DNA from 3 places in the Pseudoalteromonas sp. C12FD-1 genome. Region 1 is predicted to be linked to each of the others. Evidence: predicted binding sites of a transcription regulator. Region 1 holds the regulator's gene; each other region holds the start of a gene.
The links. The regulator MetJ, encoded in region 1, represses methionine synthesis genes. The targets are predictions, from matches to a motif close to TAGACGTCTAGACGTCTA.
Positions count from the first base shown of each region.

Region 1 (3,273 bases):
TTTTTACCATACTCAATCACCACAATGCCGGGTGAGCAGCCTGTTGCTTTACATCACCATTGGCATTGCCTGCAGCTTTACCAACACGGCCTACATTTTTGTTTTGCCCTGGTTTAACTAAATTAAATACACGCTCAAAATCAGCCAATAAGTCTTCTATATCTTCAATACCGACCGAAATACGAATTAACGTATCGCCCACCCCCGCCTCAAGACGCGCTTTAGGCTCCATACCAGCATGAGTCATGGTCGCAGGATGGCAAATTAAACTCTCAACCCCACCTAACGATTCAGCTAAGCTAAATTCTTTAAGGCTTGTTAAAAACGCCGCAGCATCATCCACATCACCCTTAATATCAAAACTAACCATGCCACCAAAGCCAAGTTGCTGGGCTTTAGCAAGCGTATGTTGAGGGTGCGATTCAAGGCCTGGGTAGTAAACTTGGCTAACATACTCAGAGCTTTCAAGGTATTTAGCAATCGCTAGGGCATTTTCTTGGTGCTGTCTTAAACGCACATTTAAAGTACGTAAACCGCGTAACGTTAAATAGCTATCAAATGGAGCGCCGGTAATACCAATGTTATTGGCCCACCAAGCAAGCTCGTCACCAAGCTCTTGTGTTGCAGCAACAACTGCACCGCCTACAACATCAGAATGGCCGTTAATATATTTGGTGGTAGAGTGCACAACAATATCTACGCCAAACTTAATTGGGTTTTGCAATGCCGGTGATAAAAAGGTGTTGTCGGCAGCCACCAATGCCCCGCACTGTTTTGCTATATCCGTCACGGCTTTAATATCCGTTAAGCGCAGCACAGGGTTACTTGGTGTTTCTATCCAAATTAATTTAGGTTTAATAGTTAAAATTTGTGCTAAGTTTTCTGGTTTAGTTAAGTCAAGAACCTTTAACTTAAGTAGGCCGCGCTTCTCTAACGACGTAAATAAACGGTAACTGCCGCCATAACAGTCGTGTGGTATAACCAGCGTATCATCGTTATTTAATAACTGTGTGGCTAAATGCACCGCAGCCATACCCGTAGCGGTAATAATGCCGCGAGCACCACCTTCAAGTTCTGCTAGCGTTTCAGCTAATATATCGCGGTTAGGATTACCACTTCGTCCATAGTCGTATGCGCGTTTTGTATCAAAATCGGCAAACGAATACGTCGTCGATAAATAAATTGGTGGCACAACGGCACCATGATGTTTATCGGCATCTACGCCATTACGTACAGCAATGGTTGCTTTGTTTTTTTCGCTCATATTCGTCACCTAATTAATTTGGATGTTTAGACGTCTAAAAGAGTATGTTATCCATTATAATAAGTCAAAGCTTTTAAAGCTCTAGATGGCTAAAAACAACATCCATGTAAAGCTCTCATAAACCTTTATTTACTGTTACAGCCAGCTTATTAAGATAGATTGCTATCTATTATTTGACTATCTTTTTTAAAACGATAGAATTTCACGCATATTTACACGCTTTTTACGCCGTGTGAGAAATTAATAATCTGAGGCAACGATACATCTTATGGCTAAATGGAATGGTGAGTATATTCACCCATACGCAGAACACGGGAAAAAATCAGAGCAAGTTAAAAAGATCACCGTTTCGATCCCGCTAAATGTATTAAAAGTATTAACTGATGAGCGTACACGTCGTCAAATAAACAATCTGCGTCATGCAACAAATAGCGAGCTTTTATGCGAAGCCTTTTTACATGCTTTTACCGGTCAGCCGTTACCAAACGATGATGACCTTCGTAAAGATAACGCAGAAAAAGTTCCAGAAGAAGTGAAAAAAATAATGCAAGAAATGGGGCTCGAAGTACCTATTTTAGACGAAGAGTAGCCAAGTATTTACACTCGCTACTTTTTAGTCGCTTAAACAAAAAACCTCAGCCAAGCTGAGGTTTTTTATTTGCGGCTATTTAAGCCATGTAATTTTCAGGTAAGTCAATTTGCGCCACGCCCGATTCAACTGCCGCAATCGCAACCGCCTTGGCTATACGTGGTAATAAACGCGGGTCCATCGGCTTAGGAATAATGTAATCTGCGCCAAATTCAAGTTTATCCACACCTGCAGCTTTTAATACTTGCTCAGGCACTGGCTCTTTAGCAATGCTACGAATAGCTTCAACAGCGGCTATTTTCATTTCATCGTTAATTGCGCTTGCACGTACATCAAGTGCACCACGGAAAATAAACGGAAAACACAAAACATTATTAACTTGGTTTGGAAAATCAGAGCGACCCGTTGCCATAATTAAGTCTTTTCGTGCACTGTGCGCTAGCTCAGGTGCAATTTCAGGGTCTGGGTTTGAACATGCAAATACCACTGGCTTATCGGCCATCAACTTAAGATCTTCAGGTGCAAGTAAGTTAGGGCCCGATACACCTACAAATACGTCTGCATCAGCAATTACATCTTGTAGAGTACGCTTATCTGTATTGTTAGCAAAAAGCTGTTTGTATTCGTTTAAATCATCGCGGCGAGTATGGATAACTCCTTTACGGTCTAACATATAAATATGTTCGCGCAATGCACCACACTTAATTAATAGCTCCATACAGGCAACCGCTGCAGCGCCTGCACCTAAACATACAATAATGGCATCTTCTATTGATTTGCCCTGCACTTCTAATGCGTTAAGCATACCTGCTGCAGTTACAATAGCGGTACCATGTTGGTCATCATGAAAAACCGGAATACTGCAACGCTCAATAAGCGCTTTTTCAATTTCAAAACACTCCGGTGCTTTAATATCTTCTAAGTTAATGCCACCAAACGTGTCGGCAATATTAGCCACTGTATTTATAAAGTCTTCAGTGGTGCGATGCTTAACTTCAATATCAATAGAATCTAGGCCAGCAAAACGCTTGAATAAGAGCGCCTTACCTTCCATAACAGGTTTAGAGGCTAATGGCCCTAAATTACCCAAACCTAAAATTGCTGTACCATTACTGATCACCGCAACCATATTACCTTTACCGGTATATTTATATGCATTGGCTGAATCTGCTGCAATTTCTCGCACAGGCTCTGCAACACCAGGGCTATATGCTAATGCTAAATCTTGCACCGTTTCAGCTGGTTTTGTTAGCTCAATGCTGATTTTGCCTGGAACGGGGTGTGAGTGGTAGTGTAATGCTTGTTCACGAAAATCTGACATAACGCGATGGTATCCTGCAATTTAAGTTAAGTGAGAGGGAGTATGGGGCTAAGATACTCTTATTATTTTTAAATTCCAAGCAATATCAGGTCTATCCTG
Region 1 is NZ_JBBEVD010000034.1:71,725-74,997, reverse strand. It holds gene metL (bifunctional aspartate kinase/homoserine dehydrogenase II) at 1-10, opposite strand, end outside; gene metB (cystathionine gamma-synthase) at 17-1,264, opposite strand; gene metJ (met regulon transcriptional regulator MetJ) at 1,533-1,853, shown strand; gene WDB87_RS01575 (malic enzyme-like NAD(P)-binding protein) at 1,933-3,174, opposite strand.

Region 2 (3,273 bases), on a different contig from region 1:
CTCAGTAAACTTTGTGACAATTTTTACAGCGCCTAAGTTAAAAATCATATCAAATAATGCGACTTGTATATTTTTGTTTAATTTATCAAAGTCATCGTAATAACCATTAGATTTTTTATATAGAGTAGAAAGCTCTTTGTAAAAAGAATCCATATGTTTGTTTAATTGGCGTGTAATTTCTACATCTTTAATTGTGAGTGAAGTAAATTGTTTATACCATTCAGCTTTATAGTTTCTTTTTTGTTTAGCTATTGTTTCAAATTCTTTTTGTTTTTCTAGAGGAGTCGCAGGAGGACCTGGTTGATTGTTAACTACTTTATTCATTGGGAGCAGGACTGAAGCTTGTTTGTTTTTTATCATATGACCTACGCCTATGGTTACATAGCCCTGAGAGTCTAGATAAAAGTGATTAATTTTTTCTCATATTTTATAATGTTTTTAATTACTTCTGATTTCACCTGTTCATTTAATGGCATTTAAAATTCCTTTTATTAATAGTAATTACCTAATTGGCATACAAGAATACTCAGAACTACCTTAAAAAACAACAATCATGAATATAAGTAGTGTATACCAGTTCACTTAAAAATAATGGGCAGGCTCATATTTAACTTTTAAGCAATTTGTTTTTCAGCTAGGTTTAATTCCATAATGGCTTTTAATAAGCGGTATAGGTTTATTGATGCGTCAATTTCTTCTTTACGGTTTGTTAAGCTCTCAATATTTAAGCCCAGTGGCACATCAAGATGCGCACAGCTTTTAAGTATTAGGTCGAGGTTTTCTCGGCAAATACGTACCGATTCACTTAATGTGTTTTCTGCATCAAGCATGCGCCATTTAGTGGCCTCTGGCACTGAGATACCCAACCATTGCATAAACTCTAAGGTTTTATCGCCGCCGCACGGGGTAAACGTTAATATAATACGTTTTGGTGTTATACCTTGTGCTTTACAGGTACGCGCATAGCTAGTGATTAGCTCTATAGTTGCTTGTGCGTCGTAAACCGCTTGCGATATAAAAAACTGACAACCTTGTGCTGTTTTTTCTATAAGGCGCTCGTGCTCATTTCGCTTACTTGCATGGCGCTCTGCTATGGTAACGCCCCCTAAAAAGAAGTCATCACTTTGCTCTGCAAGCGTTTTATAGGCATCGGGCAAGCTTAGTTTTATATCACCTTCCGATGAGGGGCTACCTACTAAAACCACATTTTTTAAATCGTAGTCGTTTTTGGTTTCATCCAACCAGCCTTTAAACTCTTCTACACCACGTTGTGCCACACTTTTGTAAGTAATGACATCTGGAGCCGATAAATTACGTAATAAATGGCTGTATTCACGAGGGTCTACAGTTTGTTTAAATGGAAATGGGCGTGCTTTATCTGTGCGGCTACTCTCATCTTGAATGTCGTAAATTATTACGCCGTCGTATTCAATTTCGTGTAAGCGAGCAAGTAGTTTTTCTGCAATGATTTTTAGTTGCGCTTTATCAGTACCAATTTTAGGCGGAGTAGTACCAATAAGATAAACACCTTGATTGGTGTCTTCTATTTTTTCTTGTAGTGATAAAGCCATAATCCTCATTCCAGCTTAGTCCAATGTATGTAATTTAATATAGCAGCCATTTAGACGTCTAGATAGATTTATTTAGTGAAAGTTTTTCAATTAACTTGAGCATTTTTCATGCTTAAGTGTTTTTAAAATAGGGAATTGACACAGTTGTTTACATTAAAAATGTCGCAAAGCTCTTACAATCATTCGCTTTAGGGCATAATCAACTATGAATTAGCATTAAATCTAATAACAAATTTGCTCAATTTAAAAAGGGACAACAATGAAATTTAAATTATTAGCAACAAGCTTGGCGGTATCGCTGGCACTAACAGGCTGCGCAACATTGCAAAGCGAAAACACCCAAGCGGCACAACAACAGCAAACAACAGCCGCTGAGGAACGTGTATTTTCGCAAGAGTACTTAATCGAAGAGCTAGATAACGGCTTACGTGTAATGGTAGTTAAAACAGATTACCCCGATGTAGTCTCGCTGCAAATTCCGGTATCGGTTGGCTCGCGTAATGAAGTAAAAGAAGGTAAAACCGGTTTTGCTCACTTTTTTGAGCACATGATGTTTAAAGGTTCTAAAAAATTTCCGCAAGACGAATACACTGCCATATTTAAAAATGCAGGGGTAGATAACCGTGCTTACACCACTAACGATTACACAAACTACCATTTAAACTTTTCAAAGCAGCATCTTGATAAAGTACTTGAAATTGAAGCCGATATTTTTCAAAACTTAACCTACACCGAAGAGCAATTTAGAACCGAAGCGCTTACGGTTAAAGGGGAGTATTTAAAAAATAACGCCAGTCCAATTCGTAAATTATTAAGCGCTGTACGCGAAGAAGCCTTTGATAAACATACCTATAAACATACCACTATGGGCTTTTTTGAAGATATAGAAGCCATGCCAGATCAAATGGCATACGGTAAAGAATTTTTTGATAAGTTTTATAAGCCTGAATATGTATCGCTAGTAATTGTCGGCGATGTAGACCCTAAAGCCACGATGGCTATGGTGAAAAAACATTGGGGTGGCTGGAAAAAAGGTGATTACGTTGCCGATATAAAAGCTGAGCCTGCACAACAAGCGCCTAAATATGTACATGAGAAAAACGAAGGTTTGCCTGGCCATTGGTTGCTTGTATCTTACAAAGGTGCGGCCTGGGAGCCTGCAAAAAAAGACAGAGCCGCGCTTGATTTGATCTCACAGCTTTATTTTTCAAACAACTCAGACTTATACCAAGAATTGGTTGTTGATAAACAAATTGCTAGCCAAATGTTTACCTACAATCCAGAGACAAAAGATCCTGGTTTACTGCATGTATTTGTAAAAGTTGAAAACGAAGAAGATTTAGCAAAAGCACGTGATGCTATCAATCGCACTTACGCAAAAGCACGTACCGAACTTGTTGATGAGCAAAAATTAAGTGATTTAAAGTCTAACCTCAAATACAGCTTTATTAACGGTTTAGACTCATCGCAAGCCATTGCTTCAACGCTTGCAAGATACATGCATTTTGAGCGCGATCCTGAGGTAATTAACCAGCTTTATAAATCGGCCGACAACATAACCGCACAAGACATTAAAGCTGTGGCTAATAAATATTTTGTAGATGGCGCGCGTACAACCGTAACTATGTCGGCACTTGATAAAGCGCCAGGGTTTGAGCAGGAAGCAAGCTTAAACGCGTTAGTTGCAAAGCTTGATAAAGCG
Region 2 is NZ_JBBEVD010000051.1:73,264-76,536, forward strand. It holds gene WDB87_RS06670 (hypothetical protein) at 1-360, opposite strand, end outside; gene WDB87_RS06675 (methylenetetrahydrofolate reductase) at 615-1,571, opposite strand; gene WDB87_RS06680 (M16 family metallopeptidase) at 1,831-3,273, shown strand, end outside.
Region 2: a site for MetJ is predicted at 1,615-1,632, ahead of WDB87_RS06675 (methylenetetrahydrofolate reductase). Genes of this name have one in related genera too.

Region 3 (3,273 bases), on a different contig from region 1:
GTGATGCAGGGTTGGCAGGGTTTGCTTGTAGTTGCTCTATGTATGCTTGAGATTTTTCAGCCCAATCGCCTGGAAGCTCGTTATTAATACGGCGCTTATACTCTGCTGCAAGCTCTGGGAATGCCTTTGCGTATGCTGCAAATTTTTCGTCCCAGCTAGACTCAAGCTGTTGGCCTTTTTCTTTGCTATCCCACTGTGCGTAAATATCAGCAGGAATTTCGAATGCATCGCCAGACCAGCCTAAAAATTCGCGAGACGCTTTAATTTCGTCATCACCTAATGGTGCGCCGTGACAGTCGTGGCTACCTGATTTATTAGGTGAGCCGTAACCTATCACTGTTTTACAACAAATTAGTGATGGTTTGTCGGTAACACTTTGAGCCTCTGCTATTGCAGCACTAACCGCATCACTGTCGTGGCCATCAACGTCACTTATTACATGCCAGCCGTAGGCTTTAAAACGTGCTGGTGTATCGTCGCTAAACCAACCTTCTACTTCACCGTCGATTGAAATGCCGTTGTCATCCCAAAAAGCCACTAATTTACCAAGGCCTAATGTGCCAGCAAGTGAACATGCTTCATGAGAAATACCTTCCATTAAACAACCATCACCCATAAATGCATAGGTGTAGTGATCAACAATGTCGTGGCCTTCACGGTTAAATTGTGCAGCAAGCGCTTTTTCAGCAATTGCCATACCTACCGCGTTTGTGATCCCCTGACCTAGCGGGCCCGTAGTAGTTTCAACTCCTGGTGCATAACCGTACTCTGGGTGGCCTGGTGTTTTAGAATGCATTTGACGGAAGTTTTTAATTTCATCAAGTGGTAAGTCGTAACCAGTTAGGTGCAATAGAGAATAGATAAGCATTGAACCGTGGCCGTTTGAAAGAATAAATCTGTCACGGTCAGCCCACTCTGGATTAGTTGGATTGTGCTTTAGATAATCGCGCCATAATACTTCTGCGATATCGGCCATGCCCATAGGGGCTCCAGGGTGGCCAGATTTGGCCTTTTGTACTGCGTCCATTGACAAGACGCGAATAGCATTTGCAAGTTCTTTGCGAGATGGCATGAATTCTCCTACCTTTATGTGTATTTGCGCGGGTACTTATGTGTTCGTTAATACCCTTAAGTAACTTAAGAGCTGTTATAGCAACCATTCTTACTTAATGTGGGTGCAGTGTGCAATTAAAAACCCCATAAAAATGGGCTATTATGAATATTTTTTAAGACCAAAAAGTTATTACTCATTTTATTTAGACGTCTAGGCGTAAAAACACTATGCAAGGTGTTTTGTTTTAGATAAAATACGCCCCTTAATTTTTTAGCGCTAATACCGACGTTTGTGAAGCGCAATATTTGTGAGCAGAAATACAATGGCAAAACATTTATTTACTTCTGAATCTGTTTCTGAAGGTCATCCGGATAAAATCGCCGATCAAATCTCTGATGCGGTACTTGATGCTATCCTAGAGCAAGACTCTCATGCCCGTGTTGCGTGCGAAACTTACGTAAAAACCGGTATGGTTATGGTTGGTGGTGAAATCACTACTAGCGCATGGGTTGATATTGAAGAAATTACACGTAAAACAGTACGTGAAATCGGCTACACGCATTCAGACATGGGTTTCGATGCAGACTCATGTGCTATTTTAAACACAATTGGTAAGCAGTCTCCTGATATAAACCAAGGTGTTGACCGTACTAGCCCAGAAGAACAAGGCGCTGGCGACCAAGGCTTAATGTTTGGTTACGCATGTAACGAAACAGAAGTACTTATGCCTGCACCAATAACTTACTCACACCGTTTAGTACAGCGCCAAGCGCAAGTACGTAAAAGCGGCGAACTTAACTGGTTACGCCCAGATGCAAAATCTCAAGTAACGTTTGCATACGAAAATGGCAAGCCAGTAGGTATTGATGCAGTTGTACTTTCTACTCAGCACGCTGAAGAAATTTCGCAAAATGATTTAGTAGAAGCCGTGATGGAAACCATCATTAAGCCGGTACTTCCTGCCGAGCTTATTACTAGCGCCACTAAATTTTTCATTAACCCAACGGGTCGTTTTGTAATTGGCGGACCAATGGGTGACTGTGGTTTAACAGGTCGTAAAATCATCGTAGATACATACGGTGGTATGGCACGTCACGGTGGTGGTGCTTTCTCTGGTAAAGATCCATCAAAAGTTGACCGCTCAGCTGCATACGCTGCACGCTACGTAGCTAAAAACGTAGTGGCTGCTGGCCTTGCTGATAAGTGTGAATTACAAGTGTCTTACGCAATTGGTGTTGCAGAGCCTACCTCTATCAGCGTTGAAACCTTTGGTACAAGCAAGCTTGAAGAAGGTCGTTTAATCGAGCTAATTCGCGAGCACTTTGACCTACGCCCTTACGGCTTAATTCAAATGCTTGACTTAGAGCGCCCAATTTACCAACCAACAGCGGCTTACGGCCACTTTGGTCGTGATGAATTCCCTTGGGAGCGTACAGATAAAGCAGACGCACTTCGCGCAGCTGCTGGCCTTTAAGCCAAAACGAATTAAATAATAAACGGCCCTTTTAAGGGCCGTTTTTATATCTAAAACAAAAGTTAATAATGAGTTTTAGCGAGCCCTCGAATTACTTACTGTTTTAGGTATATACTCTTTGCATAATAAAAGCTTAAGGGATAAGTAAATGGCCAATAATTTTCGCGTTATGTTTGTAGGGCTCGCTGAGGGCACTGAGGCTAAAACAGCCTGCGTTAATTTAGCAAATAAACTAAAAACGTCTGAAGATAAAGTAACTCAGTTTTTTAACGGCAAACCACTCTTTGCACCTAATAATAAAGACAAAGCCCTAAAGCAAGCCAAATTACTCGCAAGCCTCGGCATTAAAAGTAAATTACAAGCCACTGGTGAGCAGCCTCCTCAAAGCCCTAGTGCAGCTAGTCAGCGCGACGAACGGATTTTTGATGCCCTTGACTACATAACAAGCAGCCTGATCCGCCTAGAAGAAAAGCTAGAAGAGCTAGAGCAAAGGCTCCCAATCAATGAGCTAAAAACCCCTACAGACGAAAGCGATGAGTGGCAAGAAGATGATCTAATGCTCGACGAGCAGCTCGATGAACCTGTAAAAACGCGTAGCAATACTTTATTATATTCACTGATTGCCACCGCCGTTTTACTACTGATTGTGCTTGCTGTTTACTTAGCTTTTCCTGATTTAGTGTCTATTTAATCGAAGGTGCGTAATTACAATGAGCAATAAACGTACACACATACGCCAATCTAT
Region 3 is NZ_JBBEVD010000051.1:106,511-109,783, reverse strand. It holds gene tkt (transketolase) at 1-1,072, opposite strand, end outside; gene metK (methionine adenosyltransferase) at 1,377-2,528, shown strand; gene WDB87_RS06805 (hypothetical protein) at 2,677-3,219, shown strand; gene WDB87_RS06800 (5-formyltetrahydrofolate cyclo-ligase) at 3,239-3,273, shown strand, end outside.
Region 3: a site for MetJ is predicted at 1,258-1,275, ahead of metK (methionine adenosyltransferase). Genes of this name have one in related genera too.